4 regions of the Paenibacillus sp. J31P316 genome follow, and region 2 is predicted to be linked to each of the others. Evidence: riboswitches for the same ligand, from Rfam matches in the RefSeq annotation. Region 2 holds a riboswitch; each other region holds the start of a gene.
What was found. A riboswitch is a leader RNA that binds a small molecule or an ion and turns the genes downstream of it on or off. The one in region 2 is predicted to bind ZMP and ZTP.
Positions count from the first base shown of each region.

Region 1: linked by a shared signal. The riboswitch ahead of AC0YNU_RS17640 (bifunctional 5,10-methylenetetrahydrofolate dehydrogenase/5,10-methenyltetrahydrofolate cyclohydrolase) and the one ahead of rpiB (ribose 5-phosphate isomerase B) in region 2 are both predicted to bind ZMP and ZTP.
Region 3: linked by a shared signal. The riboswitch ahead of AC0YNU_RS18170 (IMP cyclohydrolase) and the one ahead of rpiB (ribose 5-phosphate isomerase B) in region 2 are both predicted to bind ZMP and ZTP.
Region 4: linked by a shared signal. The riboswitch ahead of AC0YNU_RS18535 (DJ-1/PfpI family protein) and the one ahead of rpiB (ribose 5-phosphate isomerase B) in region 2 are both predicted to bind ZMP and ZTP.

Region 1 covers NZ_JBWDNI010000005.1:3,909-9,589, forward strand. The annotation lists gene AC0YNU_RS17635 (outer membrane protein assembly factor BamB family protein) at 4-1,713, opposite strand; gene AC0YNU_RS17640 (bifunctional 5,10-methylenetetrahydrofolate dehydrogenase/5,10-methenyltetrahydrofolate cyclohydrolase) at 2,138-2,992, opposite strand; ZMP/ZTP riboswitch at 3,054-3,133, opposite strand; gene AC0YNU_RS17645 (RidA family protein) at 3,283-3,741, shown strand; gene AC0YNU_RS17650 (HAD family hydrolase) at 3,809-4,537, shown strand; gene AC0YNU_RS17655 (hypothetical protein) at 4,642-5,277, opposite strand; gene coaD (pantetheine-phosphate adenylyltransferase) at 5,327-5,681, opposite strand, start outside.
Region 2 covers NZ_JBWDNI010000013.1:76,987-82,667, reverse strand. The annotation lists gene spoIIR (stage II sporulation protein R) at 1-183, shown strand, start outside; gene AC0YNU_RS25355 (L-threonylcarbamoyladenylate synthase) at 347-1,447, shown strand; gene AC0YNU_RS25350 (manganese efflux pump MntP) at 1,871-2,431, shown strand; gene AC0YNU_RS25345 (low molecular weight protein arginine phosphatase) at 2,472-3,053, shown strand; ZMP/ZTP riboswitch at 3,127-3,209, shown strand; gene rpiB (ribose 5-phosphate isomerase B) at 3,329-3,796, shown strand; gene AC0YNU_RS25335 (TIGR01440 family protein) at 3,804-4,418, shown strand; gene AC0YNU_RS25330 (serine hydroxymethyltransferase) at 4,532-5,681, shown strand, end outside.
Region 3 covers NZ_JBWDNI010000005.1:133,380-139,060, forward strand. The annotation lists gene AC0YNU_RS18155 (MFS transporter) at 1-282, opposite strand, end outside; gene AC0YNU_RS18160 (OsmC family protein) at 338-883, opposite strand; gene AC0YNU_RS18165 (GNAT family N-acetyltransferase) at 1,224-1,661, shown strand; ZMP/ZTP riboswitch at 1,784-1,860, shown strand; gene AC0YNU_RS18170 (IMP cyclohydrolase) at 1,912-2,619, shown strand; gene AC0YNU_RS18175 (hypothetical protein) at 3,086-3,415, opposite strand; gene AC0YNU_RS18180 (PrsW family glutamic-type intramembrane protease) at 3,418-5,568, opposite strand.
Region 4 covers NZ_JBWDNI010000005.1:225,525-231,205, reverse strand. The annotation lists gene AC0YNU_RS18550 (aminoacyl-histidine dipeptidase) at 1-1,108, shown strand, start outside; gene AC0YNU_RS18545 (MarR family winged helix-turn-helix transcriptional regulator) at 1,225-1,920, opposite strand; gene AC0YNU_RS18540 (quinone oxidoreductase family protein) at 2,188-3,159, shown strand; ZMP/ZTP riboswitch at 3,290-3,369, shown strand; gene AC0YNU_RS18535 (DJ-1/PfpI family protein) at 3,437-4,018, shown strand; gene AC0YNU_RS18530 (hypothetical protein) at 4,037-4,456, shown strand; gene AC0YNU_RS18525 (copper amine oxidase N-terminal domain-containing protein) at 4,524-5,480, opposite strand.

The DNA of each region.
Region 1 (5,681 bases), on a different contig from region 2:
ACATTATTTCGTCTTCGTCGTAATGATGACGTTACGAGGGCCGGGTTCCCAGACGACGCCGATGCCGAGCAGCTTGCCGATATCGCCGATCGGTACGTAAAGGCTTCCGTTCAGCGTCGCCGGTGCATAGGACAAGGGGATCTGCTTGCCGTCCTTGCTCGCGAACGCGGAATTCTCTTTAATCGTGAACAAGGCAGCTCCATAAGTGATCTTCACCTGCTTGCTCGCCGCGTCGTAACCGACCTTCGCGCCGATCGCCTCCATGAGGAAACGCATCGGAACGAACATGCGGTTGTTCAGCGTCATCATGCTTGGCTGGAATTGCTTCGCCTTGCCGTCAAGGATGAGACCGGCCTGCGCTTTGACGAACGCTCCCGTCGAGCCCGTGTCCAGCGGTTTCGTCAGCTCCTCCGGCAGCGCGAACGCATAGAGCTTGCCCTCCGCCTGCACGAGCAGCGTGCGGCCGGCGACCTGGAACGGTCCGAAATTGCGGGCTTGCGTCTGGAAGCGGAACTTCGCCTTGCCCGTGCTCACGTTCAGCGCATAGATATCTCCGTCCGTCTGTCCGACGTACATCCCCGCGTTAACGAAATCCACCCGGCTCGCCGGATTGTCCAGCCCCTCGTAATACACCGTCGACTGATCAACCAGCTTGCGGCCGTGCAGGCCCAGATTGTTGGGGTTCTGGAAAAATAGCTTGCCGTTGTACGGTCCGGCGATGAAGTCGCCCCCGTCGCCGATATAGGCCGCGGCCACCGCATCCGGATCGTCGTTCATATTATACGAGAATACGCCGTTATCCTGAGTCACGACGTAGATGTCGTTGCCGTCGACCGTGACGAACTTTGGCGCTTGGACGAGTGGATCGAGAGCCGTGCTGACTTTGACGTATTCGCGGCTTCCCGTCACCTTGCCGGTCTTGGCGTTCACGGTATCGACCGTGACGACGTGTGTCGACATGTCGTTGCGCGGCCAGTCATTGTTGAAATACAGCGTATCTCCGTCCGCCTTGAGCAGCTTGTTATGGCTGCCCTCGAGTCTCCACAGCGTCTTGCCCGTCGCCTTGTCGATCGCGTAGAAGATATTCACCGTGATCGCGCCGGATTCCCAAGCTCCGACAAGCAGCAGGTTATCCAGCATAATCGTTTCACCATGACCCCCGCCGCCGCTTCCTGCCGCCCACTTCAGTTTGCCCGTCGCGAGATCAATGGCCGCCAAACCGGTATTCGAGAATGCATAGATCGCGGAGCCATCGGTTTGGAGCGAGGCGAGCGTCTTGTCCTTCGTTTGGTACAGCCGCTTGCCCGCGCCCGTCGACGCATTCACTCGATAGACGCTTCCGTCCGCGGCGCCGACATAGACGAAGTTCCCGGCAATGACGGCCGAGCCCGGCTGCAGCTTGGAGCCGAACGTCCAAAGCGTCTTGCCCGATACGATGCCGCGTGCCGTCAACGCGCCATTCTTGACGTAGTACAGATTCTTCGCCCCGACAACCGGCGGAATGAGGGTCCTGTCCGTGCTGGATGGCCGGTCGAGCTCCGCGCTCCATAGCGGCACGGCTGCCGGAACGGGATTCTCGAAGCCGTAGCTCGTGTTCAGGCTATAGCTTGGCGCACTGCCGTATTGCGCGGAAGCCGTGCCCGCGTCTCCCAGGGAAGTGATGACGAGTCCCGCAGCAAGCACGCCGAACAACGTGCGTTTGAGTTTGCGCATGGTAAAATGCCTCCTTCGAATCGCTTGGGTATGTCCTGGTACTAGACGGTTGCAGCTTCCACAAAGTTACAGCAAGCATTCGAAACGTGACGGAAGACACACCTACCAAGGCAGCACGAAAAAGCCCGCTTGCCCCGTGGAACGAAGGGGTAAGCGGGCTTTTATCGCAGAGGCGGCTTCAGGCCGCACTTGCTCTTGGCGGAAGTACTGCACTAACCTGTTGCTGTTGCTGTTGCTGTTGCTGTTGCTGTTGCTGTTGCTGTTGCTGTTGCTGTTGCTGTTGCTGTTGCTGTTGCTGTTGCTGTTGCTCTGGCTGTTGCTCTTGCTATTGCTGGTGTTGTGGCTGTTGCTCTGGCTATTGCTGGTGTTGTGGCTGTTGCTCTGGCTGTTGCTGTGGCAGTTGCTACTGGTCTCTTACGTCTTGCTACTGTTGCGCCCCGAACTTCTCCGCCGCATCCACCGTATGCTTCAGCAGCGTCGCGATCGTCACCGGCCCTACGCCTGCCGGTACCGGCGTGATGGCGGAGGCATTCGCCGAGCACGCTTCATAATCCACATCCCCGATATTGCCGGGATTGTAGCCGGCATCGAGCACGACGGCGCCCGGCTTGATCCAATCGCCTTGCACGAAATTCGGCTTGCCGACGGCAGCGACGACGATATCCGCCTGCTTGACGACGGCGGGCAAGTCGGTCGTCCGCGAATGGCAGGTCGTGACCGTCGCGTCCGCGTTCAACAGCATGGCGGACACGGGCTTGCCGAGAATCGGGCTCCTGCCGATGACGACGGCATGACGGCCCTGCACGAGCAGCTTGTAATAGTCCAGTATCGCCATGACCGCCGCCGGCGTGCAGGACGGATAATCCGCGAAGCCGAACGCGTTCTGCGCGAAGCCGAGCGTCGTCACCCCGTCGACGTCTTTCTCGATGGCGATCGCCTCGAAAGCCGCGCGCTCATCGATGCCATGCGGCACGGGATGCTGCAGCAGGATGCCGTGCACGGCCTTGTCCGCGTTCAATTCGCGGATCGCGGCGATCAGCTCCTCGGTCGTCGTCCTGGCTGGCAAGTCAACGCGAATCGAAGCAATTCCGAGCCGCCTGCAGGCATTCCCTTTCATCCGCACGTACGTTGCGGAGGACGGGTCATCGCCGACCAGAATCGTAGCCAGACAAGGCGTAATCCCCTTTGCAGCCAGCTTCGCAATGCGAGCAGACAATTGCGCCTTGATGCTTTCCGCGACCGCATTGCCGTCAAGAATAATCGTTTCCGCTTGTGACACGAGTCTTCACCCTTTCCAATTGAGGCTATTTAAACAGAAAGAGGCAAGGGATATGCTCCCTTACCTCTGCCCAGGCGTACGGCCGTATGAACGATGTGCTCCCCCGCGGTTCGCCGCGTTACGCCAGTCACACTCGCTTGTGAATCGATAGTTGTAGGATACACCCGCGATGCCGGCAAAGCAACCCCCGTCCTGGAATAATCCATTGTGAAGGAGAAATAGGATTGTATTGAATTAAATCCGAACAAGCAGTACAATGTGGAAAATTCACCCACGACGGAGGAGCGCACATGCCTGAGCAGTCGGTAGATGATAGACTGGCATCATTAGGAATTCTATTGCCCGTTGCCAGCGAGCCAGCGGCAAAATACGCGAACTGCGTGAACGTAAACGGACTGTTGTTTGTTTCCGGGAAAGGCCCTGCCGGCAAACCGAAAGGGAAGCTGGGAAAGGATTTTACGACCGCGGAAGGCTATCAATTCGCTAGAGAGACGGGGATTGAGATATTGGCCGTCCTGAGATCGGCATTGGGCTCGCTGGATAAAGTGAAACGGGTCGTGAAGCTCCAAGGCTTCGTCAATGCGGATCCGGATTTCGAAGAACACCACAAGGTGCTGAACGGATGCTCCGATCTCATGCTGGATGTATTCGGCGACCGCGGCCAGCATGCCCGTTCCGTCCTGGGAGCGGTCTCCTTGAGAGATAATCTGCCGATTATCGTGGATTCTATTTTTGAAGTCGAGGAATAAAAAGCGACCGAGCCTACGTATATTGTAATCCTGCAAGCATGTTAAGAGTTGCTGAGGGGGACCGAGGATGCGGCCAATCCGACTGATTTTATTCGACCTGGACGATACGCTCGTTCATTTCGATGACTATTGGGAGATTTCCGTCAAGGAAACGTTTACGCAGCATTATTTCACGAGCGAGCTCGACACGAACGAGATGTTCGCGATCTTCGAACGAGTCACCGAGCGTTTGGTCGAACAATTGGATAATCTGCAAATCACGGTCGAAGATTTTCGGGTGAAACGATTTCTGCATGCGATGGAGCAGGCCGGGAAGGAAGCGGACCCCGCCATCGCATTCGATTTTGAGCAGCTCTATCAATCCACCAGCAAGCGTCATATGAAGCCCGATCACGACGTCAACAAGCTGATCGGCGAGCTTCACGGACATTATCAAGTCGGGATCATCACCAACGGGAGCAAGGATTGGCAGCTGCATAAGCTCGAGGCCATTCAATTGAGCGATGCGTTAGCTTCAGAGCTTGTATTTATTTCCGGTGCCGTTGGACATGAGAAGCCGACCCGCGAAATTTATCAGCACATCCTGCGCGCCACCTCCCTGCGGCCCGAGCAAGTCCTTGTCGTGGGGGACTCCTGGACGAACGATGTTGCCGGCCCGATGGATAACGGCATGCAATCCGTGTGGTTCAATAAGAAGAACAAGCCCCTGCCTCATGGGCATTGTCCGCTGGCAGTCATTCATCACTTGTCGGAATTACGAGCCCTATTATTGTCCTCCGGGGCGGAAGAGATTTAACGCCTTCCATAGGCATAAAAAGCGGCAGTCTATCTCGTGAGCTTCCACGATAATAGGCTGCCGTTGCTTGTGAATATGGAGTTATAGTATCGCAAGACCTCTTGTTAATCTTGCATGGTCGGCAAGAAAATGTTGATCAGCTCGTTCAGCGGACGGAAATTATCCTTGTCGATAAGCACGACCAACAGTTCATTGCCCGTATCCGAGAAGAAGAACCGTTTGGGGCTGCCGCTCGCGGCAAGCAATTCAGAGAAGATCGCGAACAATTCGAGACTCAGCCAATCGTCGTTTAAAGCAAGCGCATGACGATAGACTTTATCGTCGGCACGAAAGGAAATCCAGCACTCGCCAGCCTCGATATCCACGTAATCCTGCGAATCCGTGACAATCATATCCGGAGCAAGCATCGTCGCAATTCGCTCCAGTTTCAGCACATAATCCCCATGATCCTCGATGCATTCCCGATCGAAGCACCAAACGTCGTCGGTCATGAATACGCCTTCGTAACCGTCTTCGCCGCTTTGCTCCCGCCCCATGGTCAATAACAGGTGAATATACGGGTTTCCTCCACGATCTCCGAGCTCCACGTCCATGATGCTTCTCAACTGTTCAATCTCCGCATCCGGTTTGAGCCTTATTCCTGCGGCTCGAAGATGCTCCAGCTGCTTATCGATCGGAATAGGGTCGTACGATGGCGTATCGCTTGCCGCTCTGATCTTGCGTTTAAATAGACCGAACACGTACAGGATTCCCCTTTCCACGGCTTCATCCAGGCCGCGGTGCAGCCACCTACACCGTAAACGTGACCATTCTCGCATACGCGTCGCGGTTCATATACGCCTGCGCCAGCTCGGTCTTATTCGACTGGAGAAACATTCGCACGAGCGAGCTGCTCGTCTGAATGTCCTTGAGGTACGGCGACAGATAGACGGTGTCCGCCTTCGTCGTGCTGCGCATGTACTGCTCCAGCTGCAGCTCGTACTCCAGGTCCGTCGAATTGCGAATGCCGCGAATAACGGCCTTTATGCCGTTGGCATTAACATAGTCCGCGACGATGCCCTCGAACGGCACGACGACCGCATTGGACATATGGCCGATCGACAGCTGCACGAGCTCGGTACGCTGCGCGATGTCGAAGTAATGC
Region 2 (5,681 bases):
GGCGATGCCGGAAATAGCGGCGGCAAGCAAGCGGACAACGCAGCAAACGTGAAGCAGGCAGACGCGAAAGCCCCTACGGCAGACGGAAGCGACAACGGCGCGCCGCAGCAGCCGGAAGTGAAGTTCTTCCTGTGGGAGCTGCTCAAATCGATCTTCAGCTTTTTCAAGCATCTGTTCAGCTAATGACGGGCAACAGGCTCACTCGCGTTATGCGAATGGGCCTGCTGTTTTTTTGTTCCACCCTGTCCTGCGCCGTAAGTGGCGCTTTGTTTCATGCGGTGACGCGTATGGTATAATAGCTATAAAAAGAAGCATTTTTGCAGAAGCTGGAGAACCGACCGTGAACATGAATTTACCTGTACGAAATACAAGCTTTTGGAGCGTGGACAGCCAGGACCCGGATCGTGAGCAGCTGAGAGCGGCCGCGGAACTGTTAAGAGCGGGCGGCACCGTCGCCTTCCCGACGGAGACCGTGTACGGGCTTGGCGCCGACGCGCGCCGAACGGAAGCGGTGGCGCGGATATTCGAGGCCAAAGGCAGGCCTTCGGACAATCCGCTCATCGTTCATATCTCGGACCTTGCGCAGCTCGCGGAGCTGACGCTGCCGCTGGAGTCCGAGGGAGCCGGCGCGTTAGCGGATCGTCTCATGGACCGGTTTTGGCCGGGACCGCTGACGATCGTGCTGCCCGTGAAGCCGGGCGCGGTATCCGCGCGCGTCACCGCAGGCCTCGATACGGTGGCCGTGCGCATGCCTGCACACGCCGTTGCGCTCGCGCTAATCGCGGAATCGGGCTGCCCGCTCGCCGCGCCAAGCGCCAACCGCTCGGGCCGTCCGAGTCCGACGCTTGCCTCGCATGTGCAGGGCGACTTGAGCGGCCGCATCGACGGGATCGTCGATGGCGGCGCCGCCGGCGTGGGACTGGAGTCGACCGTCGTCGAGGTGGTGGACGGCGGCACGGTACGTATCTTGCGGCCGGGCGGGGTGACCGCCGAGGCGCTGCAGGAGGCCGGCGCGGCGGTCGTCTATGACGCCGTCGCCGCGCCGGAGGCCGCGGAAGACGCGGGTGCCGCGCAGGCTCCGCGATCGCCCGGCATGAAGTACGCGCACTATGCGCCGCAAGGGCAGATGCAGCTGGTCAAAGGCGACCCCGATGCGGTCGCGGCCTGGATCGCCGCCGCCGTCCGCCAAGCGCGGGAGAGCGGCGAGCGGACCGGCGTGCTCGCCTTTGCCGAGCATGCCGCTCGGTACGAGGCCGACTGCGTGCTCGTCGTCGGCAGCCTGGCGCGGCTCGACACTGCCGCGCACGGCTTATACGCCTCGCTGCGCGAGTTCGATGCGCAGGGGGTGCAGCGCATCTGGGCCGAGACGTGCCCCGAGCACGGCATCGGGCACGCGCTCATGAACCGCCTGGCCAAGGCAGCCGGCCACTCCGTCGTCCGCGTCTAGCGCGACCCTCGCGTCGCAGCCTGCTCGCGCGGTAAGCAGTGCATCCCATTTCGCTGAAGAGGTGCACCTAGTGCACCACATTGGCCGAAAACTGGACGATGCCAGCCAAGAGGTGCACCTCGAGCACCACATGCGTAACGCCAGCCAGAATTCCGGCGAAGGGTGCGCCGGGTGCCGCCGGCCGCACTTTATCCCAGCCACGCCCGCAGTGTCTGCCGCACGAATTGCGCACCCTCGCGGCAGAACGCATAGAATCACAACCGCCAACTGTCCGGGCGCCCGGCGGTAACCTGCCCCCGGCGCTTCGAATCGCCGTTTCCGCCCTCCACAAGCTCTCCCGCCAATCGCCCCAGCCCTTCCGGTCATCTTTCCAACCTTGTCCGCATATGCTTGGATGAGATTATGGACAGGGAGTGGTTCGGCATGGTTGAGGCGGGCATGCACGCGGGGCAGTTGATGACACTGGTTATCATCGCGCTGGCACTCGGGATGGATGCATTTTCGCTTGGCGTGGGCATCGGGCTCAAAGGCATTCGGCTGCTGGATATTCTCAAGCTGAGCGCGCTCATCGCGCTTTTTCATATCTTGATGCCGGTGATGGGCATTTTTACGGGCAATTACGTCGGCGCGCTGCTTGGCAGCGTGGCCGCTCTGGCCGGGGGAGGGCTGCTGCTCTTGCTCGGCGGCCATATGATTTACACCTCGCTCCGCGGAGGGGCGGTGACGTCGATCAATCCCCGCAGCGCATGGGGCATGCTGATCTTCGCCCTCAGCGTCAGCATCGATTCGTTCTCGGTCGGACTATCGCTTGGCATGTTCGCCGTGGATATGCTGGTCGCTGTGCTGTTGTTCGGCTTGGCCGGCGGCTGCATGTCGATCGCGGGGCTGATGCTCGGCCGCAGGGTCAGCTCCAGCCTGGGCGAATATGGGGAAGCGATCGGCGGCGTCATTCTATTTACGTTTGGGCTGTTGATCATATTCTGAAGACAGTAAGCCAACAATCAACCTAGAGGAGGTTTCTCGTATGAAACGGATCTTATTCGTATGTACCGGTAACACCTGCCGTTCGCCGATGGCGGAGGCTATGCTTCGGTCTCTGGCCCAGAAGCGCGGCATGGCGCTGGAGGTCCGCTCCGCCGGCGTATCCACCGTCGACGGATTGCCCGTATCGACGAACGCGCAGTCCGTGCTTCGCCGCCGGGACATTCAACATAACAACGGCTCCACCGCGCTCGAGAGCGGTTCGGTTACCTGGGCCGACCTCATATTGACGATGACGGCCAGCCACAAACGGCATCTGCTCCAGCGCTTCCCGGCGGCCGTCGACAAGACGCATACGCTGCTGGAATTCGTGCATCACGACGAAGAAGGACAGCGGCGCATCGCGGAGCTCGAGAGCCTGTACACGGATTTTCAAATGAAGCAGGCGCTCGGCGGGCAGCTGACGGACGCGGAGCGCCGCAGGCTGCTGGAGCTGGAAGCTGGCATCCCGAGCTTCGACATCGCCGATCCCTTCGGCGGCTCGCTGCAGATCTACGAGGAGAGCGCCGCGGAGATCGAGAAAGCCCTCCACAAGCTGCTCGACCGGCTGCAGCAGCGTAAATAATTGGGTGGGGCATTTCGTCCGGAACGGATTGATTTTGCCGGCATGATCCGGTATGATAAAAGCAATTAAAGACGGTTTCCGATGTAACTGGCGACGAAAGTGGGTCCAACCACGGTGGAGCATCGGATCATACGGCCGGTCGCCTGGGCAAAGAGCAGCGTGCGTAAGCATGCTTGCTCTTTTTTCGTCTTTTCCAGCGAAATCAGGTATACTAGAACCATTGTGAATCGACAATTTCCGCCATCGCGCGGTCTCAATCGGGAGGTATATGCAGGATGAAAATCGCCATCGGAGCAGACCACGGGGGCTATAGCCTAAAGGAAGTCGTAGTCCCTTTCATTCAATCGCTGGGCCATGAAGTGGAGGATGTCGGCTGCGACTGCGAGCAGTCCGTTGATTATCCGGATTATGCGCTGCCGGTATGCGAGCTGGTCGCGCAAGGGAAAGCTGACCGGGGTATTCTCATTTGCGGCACCGGCATCGGCATGTCGATCGCCGCGAACAAAGTAACGGGCATCCGCTGCGCGCTCGTGCACGACATGTTTTCGGCACAGGCTACGCGCGACCATAACGACACCAACGTATTGGCTATGGGCGAGCGCGTCATCGGACCGGGCATGGCGCAGGAAATCATCCGCATCTGGCTGGAGACGCCGTTCTCAGGCGGCGAGCGTCATGTCGGCCGCTTGAGCAAAGTGAAGCAGATCGAATCGAAATACGCGCATCCCGCGCACGCGGAATAAGGAGCGGATGACCGTGAGCCATACGGATACGGAAGCGGCTTGGCAGCCGGCACGGCTGACGAGCGACGTGGAGACGGCCGTTCGCGAGCTGTCGGCAGCGGGAGGCCTTCGACAAGGGCAGCTGCTCGTCGTGGGCGTGTCCACGAGCGAGGTGCTGGGCCAGCGGATCGGCACGTCCGGCACGCTGGAGACGGCGGAAGCGATCTATGCCGGCATCGAGGCGGTGCGGCGCGAGCTTGGGTTTTACCCGGTATTTCAATGCTGCGAGCACTTGAACAGGGCGCTTGTCATCGAACGCGAAGCGGCGGAGCGCTACGGGCTCGAGCTCGTATCGGCTGTTCCGGTACGCAAGGCGGGCGGCTCCATGGCGGCCTACGCGTTCCGAGCGCTGCCTGACGCTTGCCTCGTCGAAACCGTGCAGGCGCATGCCGGCATCGATATCGGCGATACGTTCATCGGCATGCATTTGAAGCGCGTCGCGGTGCCGGTACGGCCATCCGTCCGTTCGATCGGATCCGCTCATTTGACGATGGCCTTTACGAGGCCGAAGCTGATCGGCGGGGAACGTGCGGTTTATGTACGCGAGGCGGAGGCAGACTCTACTAGCAGCAATTGTGACTAAACATTGTCATTACTACGCGTATGCCTCAAGGTCGGGTTGATTGTTTTTCCGAATCATCACGTATTTCCCGGCATCGGGCTGCGCTCATCTAACTTTTAGGAGGATATACAATTATGGAAAACCTACGTAAGCAAGATCCCGAAATTTTGAAAGCCATGGGCCTGGAGCTGCAACGCCAGCGCGACAACATCGAGCTGATCGCATCCGAGAACATCGTCTCCGAGGCGGTTCTTGAAGCCATGGGCTCCGTTCTGACGAATAAGTACGCCGAAGGCTATCCGGGTAAACGCTACTACGGCGGCTGCGAGCATGTCGATATCGCGGAAGATATCGCGCGCAACCGTGCCAAAGAACTGTTCGGCGCAGAGCATGCCAACGTTCAGCCTCACTCCGGCGCGCAAGCGAACATGGCTGTTTACCTGGCAGCCTTGAATCCTGGGGACACCGTACTCGGCATGAACCTCGCGCACGGCGGTCACCTGACGCACGGAAGCCCGGTCAATGCATCCGGCCTGCTGTATAACTTCGTAGCTTACGGCGTTAACGAGAACACGTTCACGATCGATTACGAAGAAGTGCGCAAGCTGGCATTCAAGCACCGCCCTCGCATGATCGTCGCAGGCGCTTCGGCGTACCCGCGCATCATCGATTTCGAGAAACTCGGCCAAATCGCGAACGACGTAGGCGCGCTGCTCTTCGTTGACATGGCGCATATCGCTGGCCTCGTGGCCGCGGGTCTTCACCCAAGCCCGGTGCCGCACGCGCACTTCGTGACGACGACGACGCACAAGACGCTTCGCGGACCTCGCGGCGGTATGATCCTGTGCCGCAAAGCATGGGCGCAAGCGATCGACAAAGCGGTATTCCCAGGCTCCCAAGGCGGCCCGTTGATGCACATTATCGCGGCCAAAGCAGTTGCATTCGGCGAAGCGCTGCAGCCTTCGTTCAAAGAATACGGCAAGAACGTCATCGACAACGCCAAAGCGTTGGCTGAAGGACTGATCGCGCAAGGCATCAACATCGTTTCCGGCGGCACGGACAATCACCTCATGCTGATCGATCTGCGCAACCTGAACATCACGGGCAAAGACGCCGAGCATGTACTGGATTCCGTCCAAATTACGGTCAACAAAAACGCGATTCCGTTTGATCCGACTAGCCCGTTCATCACGAGCGGTATCCGTATCGGCACGCCTGCGGCGACTTCCCGCGGCATGGGCGTAGATGCGATGAACACGATCGCGCAAGTCATCGCGATGACGC
Region 3 (5,681 bases), on a different contig from region 2:
GAAATAGTTGGCCAAATGCGCGATCCCGAGCCCGATGCCGGAACGGACCAGCATCAGTTTGCTGCCGTACTTGTCGCCGAGCGATCCCCAGAAGGGCGCGCATATGCCGCTGATCAGAAAACTGATCGCGATCGACACGCCGGACCAGGCTTCCAGCCCGCTTTGAACGCCCAGCTCCTGCTGCAGGAACAGCGGGAAGAACGGGACGGACAGCGTGTAGGCCACGAAGTTTAGGAACAATCCGAGCCATAGGATATACAAGTTGCGCTTCCAGTCGGGCAACGTTCACATCCCCCGTTCATAAGCAGGATGTCGTCCGTTGCCGTTCGTCGATACATTACGCATTGGATGCCTCGGGGCGATGGATGACCAGCTGTCCTTCAATGTTCTGAGGCTGGCGAAGCAGGTTGAAAATCGGACAGACCCGTTCGATCGCTTCATGCAGCGCCTTCAGCGTTTCCTCGGATTCATCGGATTCGATCACCAGCTTGTAGCGCAGGTTATGGGGATAGACGGGGATTTCCTCGTAGCCGGGACGGCCGGCAAGCGGATGCATCTCGCCTTCCACCTCCACATCGATGGCGTGAAGGGAAACCTGAAGTTCGGCAGCTTGAATCAAGGCGATATGCGTCAAACAGCTGCCGAGCACGCCAAGCTGCAGCTCCGGCGACGAAGGACCGAGATCGTAACCGGCGAAATCCGGCGGGCTGTCGCTGATGACCTGAAATTCCCGGATGCGGATCTCGCGGACGCCGCTGCGTCCCAGCACCCTTGCTTTGGCTCGAAGCTTCGCGCTCGCCTGTTCGGGTTGCGATTCCGCCTTCTCCCTGCGGGCAAACAGCGCGATGCGCTTTTGCCGTAAATACTCGTTTAATGCTCCCATACCTTTCTTCCACCTTTCTCCGAGGAATAAGTGCGGTTCTATCGATTCACAGATCCCCTTATTTATTATTTATAATTCCTATGCGGAAAGTAGGTTATCAATAATATAGATGATACGCAGGGGGATGTATAATAGAAAAAACCAATTGGAATATTCAAGATTCTGATGAAGGAGCTGGAAGCGCACGGCGAAAACGCTGTCAAGAAAGCCGCAGGCGTAGGGAATGAAGACGTTAAGCTTGTGCCTCGTGGGTTGGGTAATAAAGGGAATTTCCGCCTGAGCAAGAATCTATCTACCAGGATTTAAAAAAGCCAATGGACGGTAGAAATGAGGATTTGCGATGGATGTCGTGATAAGAGCCTGCACCATGGAGGACGTTGGAGAGGTCATGATCTTGATGAGCGAATTAGGCTACCCCACAAGCTATGAGGAGATGAACGAACGCTTCAAAACGATTTCGTCCGATCCCAGCTATTGCACCTTGATTGCCGAAACGAATGGCGAAGCCGTCGGCTTGGTTGGTCTGCAAAAAACCTATATGTACGAAAAATCCGGCCAGCATGTACGTATCATTGCCCTGGTGGTACACCATGCATTTAGAGGTCAAGGTATTGGAAGATTGTTGATTGCAGCGGCTGAGAATTGGGCGAAGAACCAAGGTGCCGGCTCCATGTCACTCAATAGCGGCAATCGCGCAGAGCGGGAAGACGCTCACCTCTTCTATCAACGGCTCGGCTTTACGGCCAAGGGCACTGGCTTTATTAAAGCCATCTTGTGAAATCGTTGCATGCTATATGCAACTTCGTACGATCTGCAATAAATTGGGGCTGTACTGGGGAGTTTGCCGCGATTAGGACTTGATAGAACTCCCTACCCCTTGCTACTATTGGAAGTAATTAAAAACTTATATGTGACTGGCGAACATGGAGATCCATGAGGGAGCATATAAGCTGGAGCCGTACGCCTGGGCAGAGGTAAGGGGAATTTCCCCTTGCCTCTTTATGTTTATATGGGGAGGCGCATGAAGGATGGAAACCGTTCAGCACTTGTTCGACAATCCTTATCCCGGAAGAACGCTAATCGTAGGCATGACCCCGTCCGGATCGCATTACGTTCAGGTGTATTGGATTATGGGGAGAAGTCCGAACAGCCGCAACCGTGTCTTCGAACTCGAAGGTACCCGCGTAAGGAACACTGCATTCGATCCAGCTCTGTTGGAAGATCCGTCCCTGATCATTTATAATCCGATCCGGCACTGGGGTGACATGCACATCGTCTCGAACGGCGATCAGACAGAGACGATCTATGAGGGCTTGCAGCATAACCGGTCCTTCGAGCAATCGTTAATGCTTCGCGAGTTTGAACCTGACGCGCCGCACTTTACGCCGCGAATATCGGCCGTGATGGATACGCGCCTTCAACAGTACAACCTGTCGATATTAAAAACGCACAATAACGATCCTTCGGTCTGCGTGCGGAATGTTTACTCCTATGCGGCGTTCAAGAACGGGATCGGTCATTGCATTCACACGTACCGAACAGAGCAGAACGGAGTGCTTAAACCGTTCGAAGGTGAGCCGCTCGAAGTGCCAATATTCGATTCCCTTCGTGAAACGGCAGACTTCTATTGGGAACAGCTCCATCCCGATAATAAAATATCGTTGCTGGTCAAGTTCGTCCGCGTTCGTGATCAAGAGATTGGCTTTGAATTTCGCAACAAGCATCATGCCGATTAAACTCGGCAGGCTTTAATAAACCCGTCAGAGACACATAAAAAACAGCACAAAACAGTCCAACTCGGCGAATTGGACTGTCAGGCTATTGAGGAAGCATCCGCTTGAATTCTTCCTTCAATTGGATTTGGTTACTTGAACTGAAAAACTGCGATATCGCAGCTTTCCAAGCTCTATACGGACCAAATGCACCGAAAAGATGCTGATTGGCAGCTTTTTCTTCATTTTCACGTTAATAAGAGGCGAAAAGCTGCTGTACAGCAGCTTTCAGGCTTCAAACGGACAAAATGCGCTAAAAAGCTGCAGAATCGCACATTTTTTCCATTTTATTCGCTGGCGAGACCCGAAAAGCTGCCCAACAGCAGCTTTTCAAGCTCCACGCAGCCATAAATTGCGCTGAGCGGTCACCGTTTGAACGTACATGGAATTCCTTGCACACTTACAGTTCCACTCGACGAGCTGCCGCTCCTTACCCGATATAGACAACCGCGCCTCCGCGCCGAAACGCAGCCGGCAGCTCTGTCTCCAGCTGCTGCAATCTGTTCAGCATATGCTCCAGCGCGTCGCCGCTCATCTTAGCGGCTGCCCAGTCTTTCAGCAAAGAGATTTCCCCCACAATCGCGGGTACATCCTCGCGCTCCACATCCGTGCCACCTTGGAACAAGGAGGTCCACTGCAGACCCAGCTCCTCTGCTGCCGGCCCCCAGTACTTCGTATAAAACTCCTCGGTCGCTACAGGCAGCATGAACGAGCGTTCGAATTCATCTTCGGGATCGATGATAATGGCGCTGATCGACATCTTTACTTCACTCCAAATCTAATCGAGAATGTGTAATCCGGAAAATCCTGGCGCAGCTTGTTCAGGCTGTTCTCCGCCGCGGCGCGCAGCTCCGGCGAGTCGCCGTCAAGCTGGAACTGGAAGTTGCGGATCCCCTTGATTTCATCCAAGGTCGGAATATCGGAAGTGCCGTCCGGCGTTCTGCGCGTTCCGACTGCCTTTTCCATCAGGTTGTTAATACGCGTCCGCGTCTTCTGATAAAGCTGTTTATCCGTAAACTGCTGCGGCGTCTGCTGCGGCTTGCCGGTCTTCGGATGGATTTTATTGAGCCCCTCCGCAGACTTGGCTTCATAGAATATCCCGTTCTCGACGTCTATGCCGTCGAATTCGCCAATGGCACCGCCCCGACTATCGTGCAGCTCAACGCCTCTATACTTCGCCTTGCTCCAGTGCACGTAATCATCCGAGTCTTTCGGCTTGGCTTGCTCGCGATCATCGGGTTCCGTTTTCTTGCCAGGCCCATCCGCGTCCGGCTTATTGGGAACGTCCGGTTTGCGGGGAATGTCCGGCTTGGGCTTGGTTCGGCGTTTGAGCAGCTTCTCCAGCCAGTCCTTGAACCGTCCCCCGCCCTTCTTGGCCAGACGGCCGAACGGCACGCGGCTGAGCGCGAGCGCGATCAATGCCGAGGCGGCATTCTCCGGCGTAAGCAGCCGCTTCGGATCCCGAATATCCTGCGCGATCTCGTGGCCGCTGCCCGGGATGCTCGCCACGGTCAGCGCGAAGCCGAGCGCCGGCCAGAAGCTGACGAACAGCAGGGCGAGGGCGAACGCCCCCAGAATGATGGCGCCTTTCTCCGAGAAGCTGAGGCGATCCCACCAATTTTGCAGCGAATCGAACATGCAGGCGAAGCAGGCGGAGGCGTCCGGCTGCACATGCGCCTGCCAATACGCCGCGATGCCCGCTAGCATTCCCGCTACGATCAAGAGCGCGGTCAAGCCTGCGGCGATCCGGTAATGCAGCTGCATCCGGCTCCGCAGATTTTCTTGGACGGAGATCGCCTCGGCATTGCCGTAAAGCAAGGAAAATCCCATTTCCCGGCGTTCCCGCGTCCAGGTCATCACGCTGGCGAAGCTCTCCCTCCGACCGAAGAACGCTGCCGCCATATGCCGCAGCTCGGTCAGCGGATCTATGTACTGTTCGCCTTTCATGCGGGGGAGTCGATTTCGAATCCTATTGAGCGCGACGTAATCCAGCACCAGCCCCAAGACGAGCATCAGCAAGAAAGCATCCTTCGTCTGATAACCGCTCCCGGTCCAGTCATGAATCGTCATGACCCAGTCTGGCAGCGTATTCTGTCCATTGTAAGCGGCATGATCTAGTATTGCCCAGGCAAGCAGCAGCGCAGGCAGGACATAGACCGCATTCATCAGACGCTTGCGATAGCGCACGGCCATCCCAATGCCCAGCGCGATCATCGCCGTATGCACGGGATGACTGACGGTCATGAGCGTCGGGAAGAAGCTTTCCTCGAACCGCCCGGGAAACAGCGTCCAGAAATCCCAATGGATCGTCTCTCCTCCCAGCATCGTCGTGCTGTAGCCGTACGTTCGGCCGAGGATCCCGGAGTTCAACCATCTGCGGCTCAGCTCCTCCATGAGCTGAAATCCGACGCCCGAGGCCGCTCCTGCCAGCGTATAGTCGCCCAGGCTCATCGACGATGCCCGGCGCGAGAAGAATAGAAACAGACCGAGGGGAAGCAGCTTCCAAACCTCCTCCGCGATAGGCGTAACGACCGCTGTCGACCAGGTGTCCGACGTCCGGCCGCCGAACAAGCCATGCGCCGCCATCAGCGTCCATGCCGTAATCGGAATTACGAGCACAATGCCGAGCAGCATGAACATGGCGGTCTGCTTCCAAGTGAAGGTTTTGCTCCGGCATAACAGCCAGAACTGCAGCATCACGTAGAACGACCACAGATACTGCACCAGCATGGTTCGCGAATCACGATACAGGAACAAGCCAACGATGAACAGCAGCAGCGAAAGCCAGCACCAGATCGCATAAACGGTTTTGAGCCGCGGATAACGCTTCGGTATGGCTTGCGCGAAACGGTAAATCGCTTCCGCGGAGTCTCTGAGCCCGCTTCGGATCCGCCAGATCGGTTCCGTATTCATCCCTCCTTACCTAGCCTCTCCATGAAAGCCGGCACGTTCTCTTCCCAAATCATACTCGATAATCCGTCTCATTGAATCACGGAATGGCATAGATCGCAAAAAACTGGACTTTA
Region 4 (5,681 bases), on a different contig from region 2:
GCCGGACATGGCGCATCCCGAGCTGGAGATTCTGCTGACGACGGAGGAAGAGACGAGCATGGGCGGCGCGTTCCATTTGGATGCCTCCCCGCTAAAGGGCCGCATGATGATCAATTTCGATTCCGACCGCGAAGGCATTCTGTTCGTGAGCAGCGCCGGCGGTATCAATGCGTACCACTCGGTGCCTCTTGCTTGGAAAGAAGCGGGATCTGCGGCCGGGGAGCCGTACACGATCAGCGTGCAAGGATTAATGGGCGGCCATTCCGGCGACGACATCATTCATGAGCGCGGCAACGCGAACAAGCTGTTGGGCCGGGTGCTGGACGATCTGCGCTGCCATGCGGCATTCGATCTAGCCGGCGTCAGCGGCGGCATGAAGGTCAATGCCATTCCGCGCGAAGCGGAGGCCGCGGTCTATATGAGCGGGGACAACAAATCGGCGGCTGAAGCCCGAATCGCCGAGTTGAATCGCATCCTAAAGGACGAGTTCCAAGCGAGCGACAAGGGCGTCTCCGTCGTGCTGCAGGCCGGATTCGACGAGAAAGGCGGAGCAGGGGCCACGGCTGCGGCCGCTGCCGGCAAGGCGTTCGCGGATGAAGTGAAAACCTTGGTTATCCGCCTCCTGACGCTCATCCCGAACGGCGTGCTCAGCATGGACAAAGCGATCGGCAACCTCGTGCGCACGTCGTCCAATCTCGGCGTCGTCTCGGTAAATGACACGCATGTCGTCATGCAAAGCCTGTCGCGCAGCTCGGTGCGTTCGCAAACCGACGAAGTCATGCGCGTGATGGAGACGCTTGGCGAGACGGCGGGCTGCGAGTTCAGGACCGATCATTATTTCCCGGGCTGGCCGTACCGTGCGGATTCCAAGCTGCGGCCGGTCATCGAAGCGGCGTACGAGAAACGCTTCGGCAAGCCGATCGAGATCAAGGCGATCCATGCCGGCCTCGAGTGCGGCGTGCTGATCGAGAAGATGCCGGACCTCGATGCCGTTTCGTTCGGCCCGAACATGTACGAGATCCACACCCCGGACGAGCATCTGTCGATCTCGTCGGTGGAGCGGACATGGCCGTTCATCGAGGACGTGCTTCGGTCGCTGAAAGGATAGGAACGTGCTAGCCCGCTTTGGAGTAGGAATTGTTGCACGTCATACACAAAACAGCCAGGCCTCTTAGGGGCTTGGCTGTTTTTATTGCTATAGGATAGCGGGACACAGCTGCTATATTAGCTGCCTTGTCCTGTGGCTTGTCCCGCGCCTACAATTTTGCCCGCAAGGGCAGCGAGCTGCGAGCGCTCCGTCTCCGTAAGACCTTCAACGGCGGCATGCAGCTGCCGCTCGATCTCGGCGCCGCCCACTTGCACTAACTGCTGCCCGGCACTAGTGATGCGCACGTTGAATCCGCGCTTATCGCTCGGAGAGGCTACGCGTTGGACGAGTCCACGGCGTTCGGCGCGATCGACGAGGCCGGTAATGCTCGACTTGTCGAGGCCCAGATGCTGGGCCAGCTGTAGCATGCTTGGCTCTCTGTCGCGCACGATGCCAAGGAGGCGCGTTTGAATAATCGAGAGCTCATGCTCGGCTCCGACGCGGCCAAGTATGGATTGGACCAAGAAGGACAGCTGCACTAAGCCGTCCACGATCGACAGCTTATTTGGATCATGAGCGGGTTCCGTGATCGTGTCAACGATCATGTCTAGGCGCTTGTCTATGCTTTGGTCTATGCTCTTGTCTATGTTCTTGTCTACGTTCTTGTCTATGCTCTTGTCTATGTTCTTGATTTCGCTCTTCTCTTTGTTCTTGGTCTTGTCTTTGATCTTGTCTTTAATTTTGTCCTTACTCTTGCTCTTGTCCTTGTTCTTACTCTTCATTTTGGTCTTTTCTTTGCTCTGGTCTTTTTCCTTGTCTTTGTCCTTATCCATTAGTCTCACTCCGGGTATGCCATATTTCAAAGCAAGCGACCCACGGGCACGCAAAGAAGCAGAATACGCTCAATCTAAACTTCTAATTCAAAACTCAACTTTTCCTTCAATCAATTCAAGCAAAGTTTGCCTCAAGTATACGCCTCTTCCGAGCAAAGCGCCTTCTCCTTCTATTATACCATAGGTATTGACTTTGTACGTATAACAAACTATATTTGTTTGTGAAACAAACTAAAGTCGATCATTCGATTGGAGGCCCTTATCCTTATGATACATGCTGCCGTTGTACATTCGTTCGATGCAGCTCCGAAATACGAAGCGTTCAATACGCCTGCTCCTGTCGGCAAGCATGACGTTCTTGTAGACGTTCTTGCCGCGGGATTACATCCCCGCGTGCGTTCGCAAGCGAACGGCTCGCACTACACGAGCACGGAACAACTGCCATTGATTCCCGGGATCGACGGCGTTGGACGGCTGCCGGATGGTCAGCTGGTCTATTTTGTTGCCCCCGACACTGCACTGGGGACGTTCGCGGACAAAGCGGTCATCGACGTCCGACGAAGCGTGCCCTTGCCGGGCGGAGCTGATCCGGTTCGAATCGCCGCGGCCATGAATCCGGCCATGTCGGCATGGGTCGCGCTGCGCCGCCGGGTGGAGTGGCAGCCGGGATGCAAGGTGCTGGTCCTTGGCGCGACCGGTAATTCCGGACAAATGGCCGTGCAGATCGCCAAGCTCCTGGGCGCCAGTCAGGTGATTGGAGCCGGTCGGGATCAGCGGCGTCTTGACTCCCTGCCGGCGCTCGGTGCGGATAGGGTCGTATCGCTGGCAGGCGATCCGGAGGCAGCCGCAGAGCGTGTCGGAGAGGCAGCATGCGACGTGGACATCGTAATTGATTACCTCTGGGGCAAGCCTGCCGAGCTGACGATGGTTCCCATGCTGACACGAAGAGCCGATCGAAGCCAGGCGCTGACTTGGATCCAAATCGGTTCCGTCGCCGGCCCGACGGCTGGGGTACCTTCAGCCGCGCTGCGATCGGCCAACTTCACCCTGCTTGGCAGCGGCCAAGGCTCGGTTACGGCGGCGGGGTATTTGGCCGAATTCCCGGCGCTGATCGACGCGATTGCAAGCGGAAGCCTTCACGCGAACGCGGTACCTTATCCGCTTGCCCGCGTGGAGGAAATTTGGTCGGCGCCTGCAGTTGCAGGGGAGAGGGTTGTTTTCGTCCCGTCGACATCGTGAGGACTGCTTGCTGTACTGATTGCTCTTCGGCGAACAGCGAGCAGCGAGTAGCGTGGAAGTTGCTTGGTGTCATCTTTCGTTTTTTGGCTCTTGCTTTATTTGCAATTTTCAGACTATAATCGAGGTGATTTCTGTTATGTGTGACTGGCGTAACGTGGAGACCCACGGGGGAGCACATATTTCATAGCGCCGTACGCCTGGGCAGAGGTAAGGGGATTTCCCCTTGCCTCTTCGTGCTTTTATAGCGTTCGGAGGACATTGACGAGGAGGGGTTTGAATGAGAATCGCGTTTATTTTGTTTGATGGAGTTACGTTCTTGGACTTTGTCGGGTTTTACGATGTGATTAACCGGTTGACACATTTTGAAGCAATCAAGGATACGACCTGGGATATTTGCGGCATGAGCGATACCGTTACCGACGAGCTTGGCATGACGATCAACGTGAATCGAGTAAAGCCGGATTTATCCGAATACGATATGATTTTTGTTCCTGGGGGAATGGGGACGAGAGCGTTGCGGTTTGACGAATCGTTCATATCCTGGCTGCAAGGCGCGATCGACGCCCGTTATATCGTCTCGGTGTGCACCGGAGCTTTATTACTCGGAGCGGCCGGGTATCTGCAGCAATCGAAGGCTACGACACACCCTTTCACATATGAGCTGCTGGAGCCCTATGCCCAAGAAGTCGTCCGCACCCGAATCGTGCATCACGGTAATGTGATTACGGCCGGAGGAGTCGCGACGTCCATAGACTTGGGCTTATACGTGGTTGGACTCTTCCTGAATGCGAGCGAAGTCGACAGCATTAAGAAGCAAATGGATTATCCCTATACGCCGACTGGGATTGTGATCGTATAAACGAAGGAGATGTTACCTTTGCAGGTCGTAAAATACTTCATGCTATGGATTTCGTTTATCTTCTTATTCACGGCTGCCGTGTTGGGCCTGGAACTCACGGAGGGATTCAAAATCACGACAACGGAATATTACGGCTTTCATAATATCGGCCTTATTTTTGTCGCGGCGATGTTTCTGCTGGCTTGCGTCGTTTATCCGATCGTTCTGCTGCCGTTGTCTATCGTGATGAGGAGGCTCGTGAAGGCTGCGATTGGCAAAGTGCTGCTATTTTGTTGCATTGGCGGGATCGGCGGGGCTTATATGTTCCACTTCTTGTACAATGACAGTTTTGTTCAAGAATATGATTTGAGCAGCGGCACCGCAGTGCTGCTCTTCGGCGCTGTGGGCGTCGTCTATGCCTTGATTGATCATAATTTGCAGCGTCGAACAGCTCGCTAATACAATGTCGGGGGATTGGAAAAAGCGCCTGGACATTGTCGGGGCGCTTTTGCTTATTGGCTATGAATTAGATCTTCGTATATGCGATCGAATGCATATAGTAGGGATCGCCCTCATCGGCGTCTAGATTGTTCAGATGGATGGTGACTGAGAACGCGGTGGATTTATATGTGGCTTCAAGTTCGAGACCGCCATACAAGAGCGCGGTTGCGAGTAAACCATAGTCGTCGTCCGCGAACTCTTCGGCGTATTGCGCTTGCGTATCCTCGTCTACATACCAAACGACGTCATCGGCAACGGCGCCTTTATTGTAAACCTTCTCGAGGTAGGTCTTATCTTTCTCGTAAGCTGCTAATGCCCCGTCAAAATCATCGGTGCTGTCGTCGAACATGTAGTAGACTTCTGTTAGTTTCCCGCCCTTGAAATCGTAAACGATACTGCCTGTCACGCCGTTCGGAAGCGTGGCGTCATAGTAGGTCAGGGAGGCATTGCCATCCGCGTCTTTATCGGAGTCGGTCAGCTCGTTCTTCTCGATCTTCTTCACTTGCTCGACCGTTAGACCGAAGCTCAGCTGGAAGAAATGATCGACGGCAGCCGGCTTGCCGATTTGAACGACTTGAAGCGTTTTGTCGTAAACGGTAGGTATCTTGAGCGTCTCGGTCATGAACTTCACCGGTACGTAAACGGTGCTGCCGATTACTTTGGGCGCAGCGGTCAATAATTTCTTCTGTCCGTTGACGAATGCGCTTTTGCCGCCGACGGCGAATGTGATTTTGACATTGGCGCGCTTTAAAGTATACAGTTTCGCCTTCGAGTCGTAGGAAGCTGTATAGCCCAGCGCTGCGAACACGGACTTGTAAGGCAAGTAGACGCCGGTCTTGTCCACGGCAGGAGCACTGTCAGCCATCATACGCTGTCCGTTGACGAACAGAATGGGGCTTGCGTTGTCAGTCGCGGCAGCCGGAAGCGCGAAGGCAATCACGAGAATGAAGGCAAGCAGGGTGGAAACGAATTTCTTCTTCATTAGTACAAGCAACCTCCTAGTGTGGGAAAAACTTTCTCTATCGTAAGATAATAGCAGAACTAGAAACCGTCCTTTATCATACTACGGAATTCGCTTTGGAGTCATTAGTTGGTTGGCATACACCGATTGCAAGCCGTATCAGATCCTTTCTGATGCGGCTTTTTTAGGTAGAGAATTCTTCTTAACGAATCACTGCCTATA